Regions from separate parts of the Enterobacter asburiae genome, predicted to be linked through region 3. Evidence: predicted binding sites of a transcription regulator. Region 3 holds the regulator's gene; each other region holds the start of a gene.
What was found. Region 3 encodes PurR, which represses purine synthesis genes. Its sites were predicted from a motif close to CANGCAAACGTTTGCNTG; they were not measured.
Positions count from the first base shown of each region.

Region 1: purT (formate-dependent phosphoribosylglycinamide formyltransferase) is a predicted target of PurR. The motif match lies at 2,518-2,535, and genes of this name have one in related genera.
Region 2: cvpA (colicin V production protein) is a predicted target of PurR. The motif match lies at 3,074-3,091, and genes of this name have one in related genera.

Region 1 covers NZ_CP011863.1:1,890,877-1,896,817, forward strand. The annotation lists gene ptrB (oligopeptidase B) at 1-1,665, opposite strand, end outside; gene ACJ69_RS09325 (tellurite resistance TerB family protein) at 1,751-2,398, opposite strand; gene purT (formate-dependent phosphoribosylglycinamide formyltransferase) at 2,569-3,747, shown strand; gene kdgA (bifunctional 4-hydroxy-2-oxoglutarate aldolase/2-dehydro-3-deoxy-phosphogluconate aldolase) at 3,789-4,430, opposite strand; gene edd (phosphogluconate dehydratase) at 4,470-5,941, opposite strand, start outside.
Region 2 covers NZ_CP011863.1:2,432,608-2,438,548, forward strand. The annotation lists gene argT (lysine/arginine/ornithine ABC transporter substrate-binding protein ArgT) at 1-28, opposite strand, end outside; gene ACJ69_RS11900 (UbiX family flavin prenyltransferase) at 320-889, opposite strand; gene purF (amidophosphoribosyltransferase) at 979-2,496, opposite strand; gene cvpA (colicin V production protein) at 2,530-3,018, opposite strand; gene dedD (cell division protein DedD) at 3,247-3,939, opposite strand; gene folC (bifunctional tetrahydrofolate synthase/dihydrofolate synthase) at 3,929-5,197, opposite strand; gene accD (acetyl-CoA carboxylase, carboxyltransferase subunit beta) at 5,268-5,941, opposite strand, start outside.
Region 3 covers NZ_CP011863.1:1,020,852-1,026,792, reverse strand. The annotation lists gene ACJ69_RS05075 (MFS transporter) at 1-535, opposite strand, end outside; gene cydH (cytochrome bd-I oxidase subunit CydH) at 699-788, opposite strand; gene purR (HTH-type transcriptional repressor PurR) at 1,086-2,111, shown strand; gene punR (DNA-binding transcriptional activator PunR) at 2,129-3,040, opposite strand; gene punC (purine nucleoside transporter PunC) at 3,155-4,354, shown strand; gene cfa (cyclopropane fatty acyl phospholipid synthase) at 4,653-5,801, shown strand; gene ACJ69_RS05045 (riboflavin synthase) at 5,832-5,941, opposite strand, start outside.

The DNA of each region.
Region 1 (5,941 bases), 870 kb from region 3:
CTGCGCGACAATCCCCTTAAAACGGTCGGGACGCTGGTTGATCGCCGCCCCCATCAGCATGCCGCCCGCGCTGCCCCCCATCCCAAAGCAGAGCTGCGGATCGCCGTATCCCTGCTCAATCAGCGCATCGCAGACGTCGAGGTAATCATTGAAGGTGTTTTTCTTTTTCAGGAATTTCCCGTCTTCATACCAGTTCTGGCCCAGCTCACCGCCGCCGCGAATATGGGCGATGGCGAAAACAAAACCGCGATCGAGCAGGCTTAACCGGCTGCTGCTGAAATCGGCGTCCATGCTCGAGCCATACGAGCCGTAGCCGTACACCAGGATCGGGTTTTTGCCTTTCTGGAAATGAGCCCGATGGTAAACGAGAGAGACCGGCACCTCCACGCCATCACGGGCGGTGACCCACAGGTGCTCGCTGCGGTAGTTTTCGGACTCAAACCCTTTTACCTCGGTCTGTTTAATCACCTGGCGCTGCCCGGTGTCCATATCCAGCTCAAACAGGGTGTCCGGCGTGGTCATGGAAGAGTAGCCGTAGCGCAACCGCGACGATTCGGGTTCAGGGTTGAAACCAATCCACGTCACGTAGGCCGGGTCGTCGAACGCAATCCCCACCACTTCCCGGGTTTTACGGTTGATCTGCCGGATACTGGTCAGCCCGCGCAGACGCTCTTCCACCACCAGCCAGTCGGTAAACAGGGTGAATCCTTCGAGCATCACCTGATCCCGCGCGGGGATAAGCACCTCCCACTTCCGCTCATCGCGTACTTTGGTTTTATAGAGACCAAAGTTTTTGCCCTCGCGATTGGAGCGCAAATAAAAGCTGTGCTGGAAGTGATCCAGGCTGTACTCGTGATCCTTGCGGCGCGGCAGGAAACAGAGCGGCTGGGCGTCCGGCAGTTCGGCATCCAGCAGCAGAACTTCCGACGTCGTCGCGCTGGCAAGGAAGATAATCACATAGTGGCGTGAGGAAGTTTTATGCAGGCTGACATAGAACGTTTCGTCTTTCTCTTCATAAACCAGCTCGTCGTCAGCGGAGTCTGTTCCCACGGTATGTCGCCACACCTGGTAAGGCAGCAGCGTCGATGCGTGCTTTTTGACGTAGTAAACCGTCTCGGAATCATTCGCCCAGACAAAATCCGGGGAGACGTTTTCCAGCATTTCCGGATACCAGTTGCCGGTCTCCAGATTGCGAAACCGCAGGCCGTACTGGCGACGGGAGAGATAATCCTCCGCCAGCGCCATCACCGCGTTGTCAGGCGAAATGGACATGCCGCCCAGGGTATAAAACTCGCTGTGGGCGGCGCGCTGGTTGGCATCCAGCAGAATATCCCACTCATCCCATTCGGCGCTTAACACCGACTGACGCTGGTAGATGGGATACTCATTGCCGGGCTCGTAGATATGGCGATAGCGATAGCCGTTTTTGGTCCAGGGCGCGGAGATATCGCGCTGAGGAATACGCTGCACCATTTCATTCAGCAGCTGGTCCTGAAGCGTCTGCTGGCTGGACATGACCTTGCGGCCATAGTCGTTTTCCTCGTGCAGGTAGTCGAGTACCTCTGGCCGGGAGCGAGAATCGTCCCGCAGCCAGTAATAGTTGTCTATACGCGTATCGCCATGCGTGGTGATCGCATAAGGAGTACGTCGGGCTTTCGGTGGCATGTCATCATTCTTTTAAGTTTTACACCCTATAAGGTTGGCAAAACCCACGCATGATGCAAGCGAAACAGCGTCGCGACGGCGACGGCTAGCCCTGTAACGCCTGTTTTTGCTCCCGGATATCCCGCTCAATACCCTCGCGCACGTCCTGAGGGATCTTTAGCGCATCGCCCAGAGCGTTAAGGTAGCTGCGCTCCATAAAATGATCGATATCGATAGCGGCGCAGCTGAGGAAATAGAGCTCCAGCGCCTCTTCCTCATTTTTCACACTCTGCGCAAGACGCTGCGGCTCAAGCGGCTGTTCTATCGCCTGCGCCACCAGCGCTCTTCCCTTCTCTTCAACACCAGCCTCGCGCAGCTGCTGCTCGATCGCCGATCGTTCTTTATCGTCAATATGCCCGTCGCTTTTCGCGGCAAAAACCAGCGCAAGAATGAGCCGTTCGGTACGAAGATCCAGCGGCGAGGTGTGCTCGCCGTAATGCGGTTCATCGCTGTGCGCGGTCCGTACCCTGTCCTTGTATTTATTCCACAGCACGGTGCCCGCGATGGCGCCGCCGCCAGCCAGCAGCGCGCCTGTACCATACTTTGCCAGCAGCTTGCGTGAGGATTTATTCGCGACCAGCAGGCCTGCCAGCCCGCCGAGCGCCCCGGATACCAGCAGTTTGCTGAGGTCCCGCTCTCCAGCGGATGTTTTCTGCCCTAACAGGGATTGCAGTTGATTTAACCAGCCAGACATGGTTTCCCTCACTTAACGGTGAACATGTTTCACAGCGTAAGCGAGCGGGCGTCAGGAAACGTCTGGTCGGGCTAAAGATGCGCAAATTTCTGCCCCCTCCTGTAGCCGTGCACAAGACAGAAGCAAACGTTTTCGTTTATACTGCGCGCAACTTTTTCAGGGGGATTGTTATGATTCGTTTAGGAACTGCGCTGCGACCTGCGGCGACGCGAGTGATGCTGTTGGGATCGGGCGAGCTGGGAAAAGAGGTCGCCATTGAGTGCCAGCGTTTAGGTGTGGAAGTCATTGCCGTAGACCGTTACGCTGACGCACCCGCCATGCACGTCGCCCATCGTTCTTATGTGATTAACATGCTGGATGGCGATGCCCTTCGCGAACTGATTACGCGCGAAAAACCCGATTTTGTCGTGCCGGAAATTGAGGCCATCGCCACCGATACGCTGATCGCCCTGGAGCAGGAAGGCCAGCGCGTGGTGCCCTGTGCGAAAGCCGCAAAGCTGACCATGAACCGCGAAGGCATTCGTCGCCTGGCGGCGGAAGAGCTGGGATTGCCCACCTCGAGCTACCGTTTTGCTGGCGATAAGGCCGCGTTCCTGCAGGCCGTCGAGGAGATTGGCTACCCGTGCATCGTTAAGCCGGTGATGAGCTCCTCCGGAAAAGGGCAGAGCTTTATTCGCGACAGCGGCACTCTGGATAACGCGTGGGATTATGCCCAGCAGGGCGGCCGTGCCGGAGCCGGTCGCGTAATCGTCGAAGGCGTCGTGAAGTTTGATTTCGAAATCACCCTTCTGACCGTCAGCGCCGTTGACGGCGTCCATTTCTGCGACCCGATTGGCCACCGTCAGGAGGATGGCGATTACCGCGAGTCCTGGCAGCCGCAGCAGATGAGCGCCCTGGCGCTGGAGCGTGCTCAGGATATCGCCCGTAAAACCGTCCTGGCGCTGGGCGGCTATGGCCTGTTCGGCGTGGAGCTGTTTGTGTGCGGTGATGAGGTGATTTTCAGCGAAGTCTCCCCTCGCCCACATGATACCGGCATGGTCACGCTAATTTCGCAGGATCTCTCCGAGTTCGCCCTGCACGTACGCGCGTTCCTCGGCCTGCCCGTCGGCGGTATTCGTCAGTATGGCCCGGCCGCCTCGGCGGTGATCCTGCCGCAGCTAACCAGCCAGAACGTCACGTTTGATAACGTCGACGGGGCGGTGGGTGCAGGATTGCAGGTACGTCTGTTCGGCAAGCCGGAGATCGACGGAACCCGCCGTCTTGGCGTGGCATTAGCCACCGGGGATAACGTTGACGACGCCGTGGCGAGAGCGAAAGCAGCCGCTGCGAGCGTCAAGGTTTCAGGATAAAAAAACGGGCCGTAAGGCCCGTTTTTCATGCGGCGAGTGGCTTACTGCTTCGCGCCTTCAACCGCTTCGCGAGCCAGTTTGGTGATGCGATCCCAGTCGCCCGCTTCCAGCGCATCCGCCGGAACCAGCCATGAACCACCGATGCAAAGCACGCTTTTCAGCGCCAGGTAGTCACGGTAGTTGGCAGGAGAGATACCGCCCGTCGGGCAGAAGCGTACCTGAGAGAAGGGACCCGCAATCGCCTGGAGCGCTTTGGTGCCGCCGTTCGCTTCAGCCGGGAAGAATTTGAACTCTTTCAGACTGTAGTCCATGCCCAGCATCAGTTCAGAGACGGTGCTGATGCCAGGGATCAGCGGAATGGTACCTTCGGTGGCGGCTTTCAGCAGCGGCTCGGTCAGGCCAGGGCTGATGGCGAACTGTGCGCCCGCTTCGGTCACTTCTGCCAGCTGCTGCGCGTTGAGAACGGTACCCGCACCGATGATGGCGTCCGGCACTTCTTTGGCGATAGCGCGGATAGCATCCATCGCACAGGCGGTGCGCAGGGTCACTTCCAGAACGCGAACGCCGCCCGCGACCAGCGCTTTCGCCATCGGTACAGCGTGCTCCAGCTTGTTTACCACGATAACCGGCACGACAGGGCCAGTGGTCAGGATTGCTTCTGCACTTGTTTTCCAGTTTTTCATCAGAGTTTTCTCTCGCCAGATCGTTAAAATCAAGTCGTCTTAAAACGTAATACAGGTTGCGCCCTGCTCCGCACCGGAGAGTTTCTCACGCAGCGCGCTGAACATTTCGCGTCCGGTCCCCACGCGCGATGCGCTCAGGTCAGGAATATGGGGCTGACGTGCAGCCAGTTCGCCTTCATCCACCAGCAGGGTTAACTCACCCGTCTGGCCGTTCACGCGGATCATGTCACCGTCGCGTACTTTCGCCAGCAGACCGCCGTCGTAGGCTTCCGGCGTCACGTGGATGGCTGAAGGCACTTTACCGGATGCCCCGGAGAGGCGTCCATCGGTGACTAGCGCAATTTTGAAACGGCGGTCCAATAATACACCAAGTGGTGGCATAAGTTTATGTAATTCTGGCATCCCGTTAGCTTTAGGCCCCTGGTGACGCACCACTACCACGCAGTCTTTATCAAGCAGGCCGGCGTCAAAGGCGGGTAACACGTCATGCTGGCTTTCAAACACCACCGCCGGCGCTTCGATAATCTGGTTCTCTTCCGGTACGGCAGAGGTCTTCATTACCGCGCGACCGAGGTTGCCGCTCAGCACTTTGGTGCCGCCGTGAGGTGAGAACGGTTTGTCGATGGTGGCGATCACCTGCGCATCAAGAGACGCGCTCGCCCCTTCGCGCCAGTCCAGCTCGCCGTTGTTCAGCCACGGCTCCTGGGTGTAGCGCTTAAGGCCAAAGCCCGCCACGGTATTCACGTCTTCATGCAGCAGTCCGCCTTTCAGCAGCTCGCGCATCAGCAGCGGTACGCCGCCTGCGGCCTGGAAGTGGTTAATATCCGCCGGACCGTTCGGGTACAGGCGCGCCATCAGCGGTACTACAGAAGAGATCTCGGAGAAGTCATCCCAGTTAATCAGAATGCCCGCCGCACGCGCCATGGCCACCAGATGCATGGTGTGGTTGGTTGACCCCCCGGTTGCCAGCAGCGCGACAATCCCGTTAACAATGACTTTTTCGTCGACCATTTTACCCATTGGCATCCATTCGTTGCCGTTGCCTGTCAGACGCGTGACCTGACGGGCCGCAGCCTCGGTCAGCGCCTTGCGCAGCGGCGCATCCGGCTGGATGAAGGACGAGCCCGGAAGCTGCATCCCCATAAATTCCACCACCATCTGGTTGGTGTTAGCCGTACCGTAGAACGTACAGGTCCCCGGCGCATGATAGGACGCGGCTTCCGCCTCCAGCAGCGCCTGACGGTCTGCTTTCCCTTCCGCGTACAGCTGGCGAATACGCACTTTTTCTTTGTTTGGCAGACCGCTCGCCATTGGGCCTGACGGGACGAAGATCGCAGGCAGATGCCCAAACGACAGCGCCGCCATTACCAGGCCCGGGACAATCTTGTCGCACACGCCGAGATACAGCGCGCCATCAAACATGTTGTGTGACAGGCCCACCGCGGCGGACATCGCAATCACTTCGCGGCTCAGCAGGGACAGCTCCATACCGTCCTGCCCCTGCGTCACGC
Region 2 (5,941 bases), 1.4 Mb from region 3:
AAGACAGAGCCAGAACCGTCTTCTTCATACATTTACCCTCAAGTACCGTGATTTTATTATGTATTGTGTTGTGTGTTGTGTTGCAGGCTTCATCTTGCAGGTCTTATGCCACATTGCCGTCTGGTCAAAACTTCGACGTTAAATATGTTAATAAAACGTTGCGATATTGCCTTAATGGTGAAAGATAGCAGGTCTGCCGAACGAACCGGAAAGAGAAAAAGGGAAAAAACGAATTAAATGTCGAGGATATGATCGCCGTTGCATAATTGCCCTGAAACAGGGCAACGTCTCTTTTCATGCACTCTGTTTGTGCACAGAATCAGGCCCCTTGCCAGCGGGTGAAGAGATCTTCAGGCAGGTCGATGTCAAACTGATCCAGCACGCGGTTAACGGTCTGGTTAATCACGTCATCCAGCGAGGTCGGGCGATGATAAAACGCCGGTACCGGCGGCATGATGATGGCGCCAAGCTCAGCGGCCTGGGTCATTAAACGCAGATGGCCGAGGTGCAGCGGCGTTTCCCGCACGCAGAGCACAAGAGGACGACGCTCCTTCAGCACCACATCCGCCGCGCGCGTCACCAGGGTGTCGGTATAGCTGTTCACAATGCCGGAGAGCGTTTTAATTGAACAGGGCAGGATAACCATGCCGGCCGTTTTAAACGAGCCTGAGGAGATGCTGGCGGCGATATCACGGGCATCGTGAACCACGTCCGCCAGTGCCTGAACATCGCGCAGGGAGAGATCGGTTTCCAGAGAGAGGGTCTGCCGCGCCGCCTGGCTCATCACCAGATGGGTCTCGACTTCCGCCACGTTACGCAGAACCTGTAACAGACGTACGCCGTAAATCGCGCCGCTGGCGCCGCTGAGCCCAACAATGAGTCGTTTCATGATTTTCGCCCTTACTGATTTCAGGGCAGACTGTGCAGGATTTTGCGGGGAGTTGCAAGTGAGGGCATTCGCCCTCACCTGCCGGAGCATCAACCTTCGTTGTGCATCTCTAAGCTTTCAAGATCGTTCTGCATCTGAACGGCTTTCGCATCGTCGTTGCGCAGAGAATCAAGATAGTCGAGGTACTGCTGGTCAACGTCTTTGGTCACGTAAATACCGTTGAACACGGAGCATTCAAACTGCTGAATTTCCGGGTTCTCGGCACACACCGCGTCGATGAGATCGTTCAGATCCTGGAAAATCAGGCCGTCGGCACCGATGATCTGGCGAATTTCATCCACTTCACGGCCGTGAGCGATCAGCTCGTTGGCGGTTGGCATATCGATGCCGTACACGTTCGGGAAGCGAATCTCCGGCGCTGCAGAGGCCAGATAGACTTTCTTCGCACCCGCTTCGCGCGCCATCTCGATAATCTGCTCGGAGGTGGTGCCGCGAACGATGGAGTCATCCACCAGCAGAACGTTCTTGTCGCGGAATTCCGCGCGGTTGGCGTTCAGCTTGCGGCGCACGGACTTACGGCGCAGGTGCTGGCCCGGCATGATAAAGGTGCGGCCAACGTAGCGGTTCTTCACGAAGCCCTGACGGTATGGCTTGTCCAGAATGCGGGCAATCTCCAGCGCGATATCGCAGGAGGTTTCCGGGATAGGAATAACCACGTCGATGTCGAGATCGTCCCACTCGCGGGCAATCTTCTCGCCCAGCTTCGTGCCCATGTTGACGCGCGCGCTGTAGACGGAAATCTTGTCGATGAAGGAATCCGGGCGGGCGAAGTAAACGTATTCAAACAGGCACGGGTTGCTGACCGGGTTATCGGCACACTGGCGGGTAAACAGCTGGCCCTTCTCGGTGATATAGACCGCTTCGCCCGGCGCAACGTCACGCAGGAACTCAAAGCCCAGGGTATCCAGCGCCACGCTCTCAGAGGCAACCATATATTCGGTACGGCCATCGCCGAGATCGCGCTTGCCGAGCACCAGGGGACGAATGCCGTTTGGATCGCGGAAGGCCACCATGCCGTGACCGATAATCATCGCTACGCAGGCGTACGCGCCGCGGATCTGGCGGTTTGTCGCGGCAATCGCAGCAAAGATGTTGTCTGCTTCCAGCGGGTAGTGACGGAAGTTATCCAGCTCGCTGGCGAACACATTGAGCAGAATTTCAGAATCAGAGGTGGTGTTAATGTGGCGACGTTTCTCTTCGAACAGCTTTTTACGCAGCTCATGCGCGTTGGTCAGGTTGCCGTTATGAGCAAGGGTGATGCCATACGGTGAGTTGACGTAGAAAGGCTGTGCCTCAGAGGCGCTGGAACTGCCAGCAGTAGGATAACGAACGTGACCGATCCCCATATTACCTTGCAGACGCTGCATATGGCGGGCTTCAAACACATCGTTTACCAGGCCATTCGCCTTGCGTAAACGGAAGCAGTTGTTTGCATCAATGGTGATGATACCCGCAGCATCCTGCCCACGGTGCTGAAGCACCGTTAACGCGTCATAAATCGACTGGTTTACCGGCATGAAACCGGCGATACCGACAATACCGCACATTCGTCTTTTCCTCGTTAAGCCACATCTCAGGGTTTATGCCCTGGGCAAAAAACTCGACGAGCTTTGCAGATAGTCAAAGAACCATCTGATGATGAAGCTGAACTCTGGAATGAGCTGCGATTTCTGCCAGTCTTCGCTTTTGGAGAACCCGGTAAAGGTATCCAGGAAGAACAGGATCGCGGCCACAATCAGCACGCCTCGTAACGCCCCGAAACAGATCCCGAGCACCCTGTCCGTTCCTGACAGACCGGTTTTCTCGACCAGCTGACCTATCACGTAATTCACGATAGCGCCGACAATCAGCGTTGCGATAAACAGCACCGCGATAGCAATTCCGTTTCGGACCAGTTCATCTTCAAAGCCCGTGAACCAGACAGACAGGTAAGTGTAGTAATGACTGGCAACAAAGAAAGCACAACCCCAGGTTACCAGCGATAACGCTTCACGAACAAAGCCACGGATCAGGCTAACCAGACAGGAAAAACCAATCACCGCAATGATGGCGTAATCAATCCAGACCATATGTGTCCCACGATTTAACGCCCTGTCATCCAGTTCGGGGCGAATTCTAACAGAAAAAGAAAACGTTTGCGTAGGGATTTCCTTCCCGCGCGTAAATAAAAAAGGCGCTGAAAAAATGTTCAACGCCACGGTCCATTTGACGTCTCTGTGGACGTCTGCTCCCCCTCACCCCGGCCCTCTCCCTCAAGGGAGAGGGAGCAAACTACTCCGGGGAGGGGTAAGATCTTATCAGTTCGCGCTGTAGCCCATCACCACACCGCTCAGGCCGGAGATCTGCTTCAGCTCACCGAGCGAACCTTTAAGCTTATCTTTGGACGCTTCTGGCCCCACGAGGATACGGGTAATTTTACCCTGCACCGGCGTGGAAGGTGAAGTGTAAACACGATATCCCGCACTGCGCAGTTTGCTCACGACCTCGTTGACCTTATCGGCGTTTTTCAGCGCGCCGAGCTGCACAACGTACGCTTTTCCGGTCGGTGCCGCGTCTTGTTTTGCCGGCGGTGGGGTTTCTGACGCGGCAGCCAGCTGCTCTGCGGCTTTATCCCGCTGCGGTTTCGGCTGCGGCTGCGGCTTCTCAACCGGCTTCGGTTTTTCAACAGGTTTAGGCTGCTCTACCGGCACCGGATCGATATCGCTGCTGCTCGCTGCCGCCAGGCGTGACGGATCGAGCGACGGTGCGGCGGCATCGCCTGCACGCACCTCTTCCGCCGCACCTTCCGGCGGCTGGGCAGGCAGCGCCTGCGTCGCCGCTGGCAGCATATCCGGCTCATCGCGGTCACCCGGTTTCGGCACCAGCGGAATAGCGGCAAACTCGTCCTGATAATGCTTTTTCTGCCCGTCGAGCAGACCCGGGAGAATAATCACCCCGAGCGCGACCAGCACAATGGTTCCTGTTAAACGGTTCTGAAACTTACTCGCCACCGGTTCTCCCCGCGTCCATCACTTCCATGACATGTGCCACCGTGTGGAATGAACCACACACCAGCACGGTATCTTCTGGTTTAGCATCCGCCATCGCGGCATGCCAGGCCTGAGCCACGCTACTATAGATTGCGCCTTTGCCGAGATGTTCCATCAGCTGCTCAGCCGTCGCGCCGCGCGGCCCCTCCAGAGGAGCACAATACCAGCTATCGACCACACTCTCCATGCAGGCCAGCGTCCCGCCGATATCTTTATCATGAAGCATACCGATAACCGCCAGCACGCGCCCGGTTTTTGGTAACGATTTGAGACGTCCCGCGAGATACGCCGCCGCATGCGGGTTATGCGCCACGTCCAGAATCAGGCGCGGTGACTCGCTGACAATCTGGAAACGCCCGGGCAGAATTGCGCTCTGAATACCGTCGCGGATCGCCTGCTCGCTGACCACGAGGCCGCTGGCGCGCAGTGCCGCCAGCGCGGTTGCCGCGTTCGGCTGCGGTACCTGCGGCTGCGGCAGGTTGTCCAGCGCGCCCTGCGCATCGCTAAAGCGCCAGCCGTTATCCTGAACCTCATACTGCCAGTCAACGCCGCGGCGCAGCAGACGCGCGCCTTTCTCGTTTGCCACGTCAGCAATGGTGTGCGGCATATCCGGCTCGCCGACCACGGCGGGCTTATTTGCGCGGAAAATACCGGCCTTCTCGCGGCCAATGCTTTCACGATCCGGTCCCAGCCAGTCGATATGGTCCAGCGCGATACTGGTGACCACCGCCACGTCCGCATCCACCATATTGGTCGCATCAAGACGTCCGCCGAGGCCGACCTCAAGGATCACAACATCCAGCTGCGCCTGTTTGAACAGCCACAGCGCCGACAGGGTGCCGTATTCAAAATAGGTTAATGAGATCTCGCCGCGCGCGGCTTCAATTTCCGCGAACGACGCCGTATGCGCCGATTCCGGCAGCTCGCTGTTCTGCACGCGAACGCGCTCGGTGTAGCGGACCAGGTGTGGAGAGCTGTACACGCCAACTTTGTAACCCGCGGCCATCAGGACAGATTCCAGCGTGCGGCAGGTCGTGCCTTTACCGTTGGTACCCGCGACGGTGAACACGAAAGGTGCCGGTTTGAGCACATCAAGACGCGCGGCGACCTGGCTTACGCGCTCAAGCCCCATATCGATGGTTTTACTGTGCAGGTTTTCCAGATAAGAAAGCCACGCGGCCAGGGGCGACGTGGCTTGGGGAATGCTTTTATTTTCCATAATGCCCGGTTGTCATTAACAGATTAGAAAGCAAAAGGGCAGCGCCAACCGGCCCTGCCCTTTTCAGTTATCAGGCCTCGGGTTCCTGATCCGGTACCACCACGCCTTCGCGCGGCTCATCCGGGTTTGGCGCTGGCAGATTCATCAGCTTCGCCAGGATGCTCGCCAGCTTCAGGCGCATTTCCGGACGGCGGACAATCATGTCGATGGCGCCTTTCTCAATGAGGAACTCACTGCGCTGGAAGCCCGGCGGCAGCTTTTCACGAACGGTCTGCTCGATAACGCGAGGACCCGCAAAGCCGATCAGCGCTTTTGGCTCAGCGATGTTCAGATCGCCCAGCATCGCGAAGCTCGCGGAGACGCCGCCCATGGTTGGGTCGGTCAGCACGGAGATGTACGGAAGACCGCGCTCCTGCATTTTCGCCAGCGCAGCAGAGGTTTTCGCCATCTGCATCAGCGACATCAGCGCTTCCTGCATACGCGCGCCGCCGGATGCAGAGAAGCAGATCAGCGGACAGTTGTCTTCCAGCGCCTGCTCAACGGCACGCACGAAGCGCGCACCGACCACGGAGCCCATAGAGCCGCCCATAAAGGCGAACTCAAACGCAGCGGCAACAACCGGCATCTCATGCAGGGTGCCTTTCATGACGATCAGCGCGTCTTTCTCGCCGGTCTCTTTCTGTGCAGAGGCCAGACGATCTTTGTATTTTTTGGAATCGCGGAACTTCAGCACGTCTTTTGGCT
Region 3 (5,941 bases):
AGAAGAACAGCGCCACCATTGCAACCACGCCAAGCCCGGCAGTCGCCAGGAAGGACATACGCCAGCCGATCGCTTCCCCCAGCCAGGTTGCCGCAGGCACCCCGCCGATATTGGCAATTGTTAGCCCCATGAACATGGTTGCCACGGCGCTCGCCTGCTTGTGTTTTGGCACCACGCTGGCAGCAACGACCGACCCCAGCCCAAAGAACGCGCCGTGGTTAAGGCTGGTCAGAATGCGTGACAGCATCAATGTGGTGTAGTCCGGCGCAATGGCCGAAAGCACGTTGCCCAGGGTGAAAATCGCCATCAGGAATATCAGCGCATTGCGGCGCGCGCGATGAGAAAGCAAAAGCGTCATCAACGGCGCCCCGACCATCACGCCGATAGCGTAGGCGCTGATTAACATCCCTGCCGCAGGGATAGAGACATCTACGCCCCGGGCAATAACAGGCAGTAACCCCATCGGGGAGAATTCAGTGGTGCCAATCCCAAAAGCGCCAATCGCCAGGGCCAGCAGGGGAAAATTGATTTTCATGCGTCAACTCCGGATGCCGTGTCATGTGGTGACACAGAACAAAGAAGCGGAAAGCATGACATCAATCACAAAAAATGAGAAGTTAACAAAATGGCAAAAGATTTTTGCCAGAGAAGTAACAATCCGGGGAGTCGGGAGGGAGAAGGCTCTCCCTCCGCGTAAATCAGTGCAGCGCAGCCGTCAGACCGGCCGCAACAATCAGAGCCAGCACAACAACGGTGGTGAACAGCGAAAACTTAAGATCGGAACTCATCAATTTTTCTCCTTTTAATCCCCACACGAAAAGTGAGCTTGCTCATTTTTGCACAGATTACGTCAAAAATCTTCCTGGATTTATACTGATAACCACTTTACCTCTTCCCCTTTTCATCAAGATAGGACAAAATTCCACGCTAAATTTATTAGCGTACCGGCCATTGACCCCCTCCTGACGTCCCGTGTCGTTTTCCCGGCGTGCCGCAATTCAACATTGCGAGATAAGGGTGAGAGAAGGCAAACGTTTACCTTCAGGTTTTTCAGGAGCTTAGGATATGGTCTGGAGTGACATTTAATGGCAACAATTAAAGACGTAGCAAAACGCGCAAACGTTTCCACTACAACCGTATCACATGTAATTAACAAAACCCGCTTTGTGGCGGAAGAGACGCGCAACGCCGTCTGGGCAGCGATCAAAGAGCTGCACTATTCGCCAAGTGCGGTTGCGCGTAGCCTCAAGGTTAATCACACCAAGTCCATTGGATTGCTGGCGACCAGCAGTGAAGCGGCCTATTTTGCCGAGATCATTGAAGCGGTTGAAAAGAACTGCTTCCAGAAAGGCTATACCCTGATTTTGGGCAACGCGTGGAACAGCATTGAAAAACAGCGTGCCTACCTGTCGATGATGGCGCAAAAGCGCGTTGATGGCCTGCTGGTGATGTGTTCCGAGTATCCGGAGTCCGTGCTGTCGATGCTGGAAGAGTATCGCCATATTCCGATGGTGGTGATGGACTGGGGCGAAGCGCGCGCGGATTTCACCGATTCCGTTATCGATAACGCCTTTGAAGGCGGCTATATGGCCGGTCGCTATCTGATCGAACGCGGTCACCGCGAGATTGGCGTGATCCCCGGTCCGCTGGAGCGCAACACCGGCGCGGGCCGTCTGGCCGGTTTTATGAAAGCGATGGAAGAAGCGCTGATCAACGTGCCGGAAAACTGGATTGTGCAGGGCGACTTTGAGCCGGAATCGGGCTACCGCGCGATGCAGCAGATCGTCTCCCAGCCGCACCGTCCGACCGCCGTGTTCTGCGGGGGCGACATCATGGCCATGGGCGCGCTCTGCGCTGCCGACGAGCTGGGCCTGCGCGTACCGCAGGATATTTCCGTGATCGGGTATGACAACGTGCGTAACGCGCGCTTCTTTACCCCGGCGTTGACCACCATTCACCAGCCAAAAGACTCGCTGGGCGAAACGGCTTTCAACATGCTGATGGACAGAATCGTCAACAAGCGTGAAGAGTCGCAGTCCATTGAAGTTCACCCGCGTCTTATCGAACGCCGTTCCGTAGCGGATGGTCCGTTCCGCGACTACCGTCGTTAATCGCTTTACGGGGCCAGCTATGCTGGCTCCCGTAACCATTCCCGGTTCAGCGTTTCGCTGTCTCCCAGATAATCCAGCAGCCATGCCATCGCAGGCGAGACGTCATTTTGCTGCCAGGTGAGGCAGCAGGCCGCATCCGGGAACGGATTCTCCAGCGTCAGCTCAACCCACTCTCCGGTATCGATGCGCGGACGCGCAAAATGAACGGGCACCATCGCGACGCACAGCCCGGCGCTGAGGCACGTCGCCGACGATTCCCAGTCAGGGGCTACCACCCGCCGCTGGTTGTCCAGAAGCCAGGTGATACGCTTGGGCAACGAACGGGACGTATCCTCCAGCACCAGCGACGGCCAGTTGCGCAGCGTGTCATCGCTGAGCGGCCCTTCCATCGACGCCAGCGGATGATCGCTTGCCACCACGCATTTCCAGCTCAGCATCCCCATATCGCGAAAGGCGTAACGTCCCCCAACCGGGATCGCCTGCGTGGCCCCAATCGCCATCTCTGCCCTGCCGTCCGCCAGCGCATCCCAGACGCCGTTGAACACCTCCTGCGAGACCCGCAGCTCGACGTCAGAAAAATGACGATAGAAATCGACGATCATCTGCCGGGTGCGTTCCGGCTTAACGATATTATCCACGGCGATGGAAAGATGTCCCCGCCAGCCGTTAGCGATCTGCTGACACTGTTCGCGGGTGATCTGCATTTTTTTGATAACAGAACGCCCTTCCTTCAAAAACCACGCGCCTGCGGGCGTTAATTCCACATCACGATGCCGCCGTTCAAACAGCGGAACCGCTAGCCACTCCTCCAGCTGACGCACCGTGTAGCTGATTGCCGAAGGAACGCGGTGCAGCTCCAGTGCCGCACCGCTAAAGCTGCCGTTACGCGCAACAGCATCGACTACTTCAAGAGAATAATCTGACCACATTTTCTGCCTGCAAAATTTTTGAATGCACCCGCCAAATATTAGTGTTTCACAAGCGGCTTTGCACTCCCTACACTCAGCGCCAATGTATACCTGCCTCCTCAGGAGAATAAAATAATGCAACCCAGGAACGGTTTTTTAGTCTGGCTCGGCGGCTTAAGCGTGCTGGGCTTTTTGGCCACCGATATGTACCTGCCGGCGTTTGCCGCCATGCAGGAAGATTTGCAAACCCCGGCTGCCGCCATCAGCGCCAGCCTGAGTTTATTCCTCGCCGGCTTTGCCTTCGCTCAGCTGCTCTGGGGACCGCTCTCGGATCGCTTTGGTCGTAAACCGGTGCTGCTGCTGGGCCTGGCCATTTTTGCCGTGGGCTGCCTGGGGATGTTATGGGTACGCGATGCCACCTGGCTGCTGGTGCTGCGTTTTATTCAGGCCGTGGGCGTCTGTGCCGCGGCCGTGACCTGGCAGGCGCTGGTCACCGACTATTACCCGGCTAATCGCACTAACCGTATTTTCGCCACCATTATGCCGCTTGTGGGTCTCTCACCTGCCCTCGCCCCTCTGCTGGGCAGCTGGATCCTCGCGCATTTCGACTGGCAGGCCATCTTCGCCACGCTGTTTGCCATTACCCTGGTACTGATGCTGCCGGCGTTCGCCCTCAAGCCCGCGCATAAAAAAGAAGCGCATGCTGACGCGAAGCCGATTACCTTCACTTCCCTGCTCAGCACCAAAGCGTATCGCGGTAATGTCCTGATCTATGCCGCCTGCTCGGCAAGCTTCTTCGCGTGGCTCACCGGTTCGCCGTTCATTCTGCACGATATGGGCTACAGCCCGGCAGCCATCGGCCTGAGCTATGTTCCGCAGACTATCGCGTTCCTGGTGGGCGGGTACGGCTGCCGCGCGGCGCTTCAAAAGTGGGAAGGTCAGCAGATGCTGCCGTGGCTGCTGGTGCTGTATGCGCTGAGCGTCATCGGGACCTGGGCCGTTGGCTTTATTCCGGGTGCCGGTCTGGCCGAAATTTTGATCCCATTCTGCGTGATGGCCGTCGCGAACGGGGCGATTTACCCGATTGTCGTAGCCCAGGCGCTGCGTCCCTTCCCGCAGGCGACAGGCCGCGCCGCCGCGCTGCAGAACACCCTGCAGCTGGGGCTGTGTTTCCTGGCAAGCCTGGTGGTATCGGCGCTGATTGCCACGCCGCTCCTGACCACCACCAGCGTGATGCTGGTGACCGTTGCGCTGGCGGTGTTGGGCTATCGCATGCAGGCCTCCGCGCAGCGTGAGCAGGCTAACCGCACTCAGGTTGAAACGTCGCATGCATAATCGCGCCGGAAATCATGTTAATTTTCAGTGATTAGGTTGCTAAGAATTTTCTATTGAATCACCAAATTTTGAGGCCTATACTAAATTTGGTTCGATTAAATACGATAAATATTAAGTGTTAACGGGAGCCGGAGCGCTCCCGTTTTACCATGGAAGGCATTTCGGCAAGGGCTATCTCCCTTCCTCTGTTCTACGTCGGATATTAGCCTCGCGGTATTTACCGTGAGATTTCTCACAAACCAAAAAAAGCGTCTACGCTGTTTTAAGGTTCTGATCACAGTAGGGTGATGGAGAAGCTATGAGTTCATCGTGTATAGAAGAAGTCAGCGTTCCGGACGACAACTGGTCCCGGATCGTCAGTGAACTGTTAGGTCGAGCAGGCATCACTATCAATGGATCATCGCCATCCGATCCTCAGGTTAAACATCCCGACTTTTTTAAACGCGTGCTGCGAGAGGGATCGTTAGGCCTGGGAGAAAGCTATATGGACGGCTGGTGGGAGTGCGAACGTCTGGACACCTTTTTCGCCAGCGTGCTGCGTGCCGGTCTTGAAAATCAACTCCCTCGCAATCTCAAAGACACCCTGCGCGTCGCCTCTTCCCGACTGTTCAATCTGCAAAGTAAAAAGCGCGCGTGGATCGTAGGTAAAGAACACTACGATCTTGGCAACGACCTGTTCAGCCGTATGCTGGACCCTTTCATGCAATACTCCTGCGCCTACTGGAAAGAGGCGTCGACGCTTGAAGAGGCACAGCAGGCCAAGCTGCGTCTGATTAGCGAGAAGCTACAGCTCCAGCCCGGTATGCGCGTGCTGGATATCGGCTGCGGCTGGGGCGGGCTGGCGTATTTTATGGCGAAGCACTATGGCGTCAGCGTCGTCGGCGTCACGATTTCAGCGGAACAGCAAAAAATGGCGCGGGAACGCTGCCAGGGCCTCGATGTGGATATCCGGCTGCAGGACTACCGTGACCTGAACGAACAGTTTGACCGGATCGTTTCCGTCGGCATGTTCGAACACGTCGGGCCGAAAAACTACGCTACCTATTTTGAGGTGGTGGATCGGAATCTGAAACCGGACGGCATCTTCCTGCTGCACACCATCGGCTCTAAGCGGACCGACAATAACGTCGACCCGTGGATCAACAAATACATCTTTCCGAATGGCTGTTTACCGTCCGTCCGCCAGATTGCCAACGCCAGTGAACCCCATTTCGTGATGGAAGACTGGCATAACTTTGGCGCGGATTACGACACCACGTTGATGGCCTGGCACGCGCGTTTTCAGGAGACCTGGCCTGAGATTGCGGACAACTATTCTGAACGATTCAGGCGGATGTTTAGCTATTATCTGAATGCCTGCGCGGGGGCGTTTCGCGCACGGGATATTCAGCTCTGGCAGGTGGTATTCAGCCGTGGGATTGAACACGGACTACGTGTCGCACGCTAAAAAATAACCCCGGATACCCGGGGTTATTTTTTATTCTTCTTCTGCAGCGGTCTTTATTATTGCCGCTTCTTTTGCTGCCAGCACGCGCTCAACCGTATCCACCACCGCCTGGGTTTGCGGATCGATTTCAATATTCACGC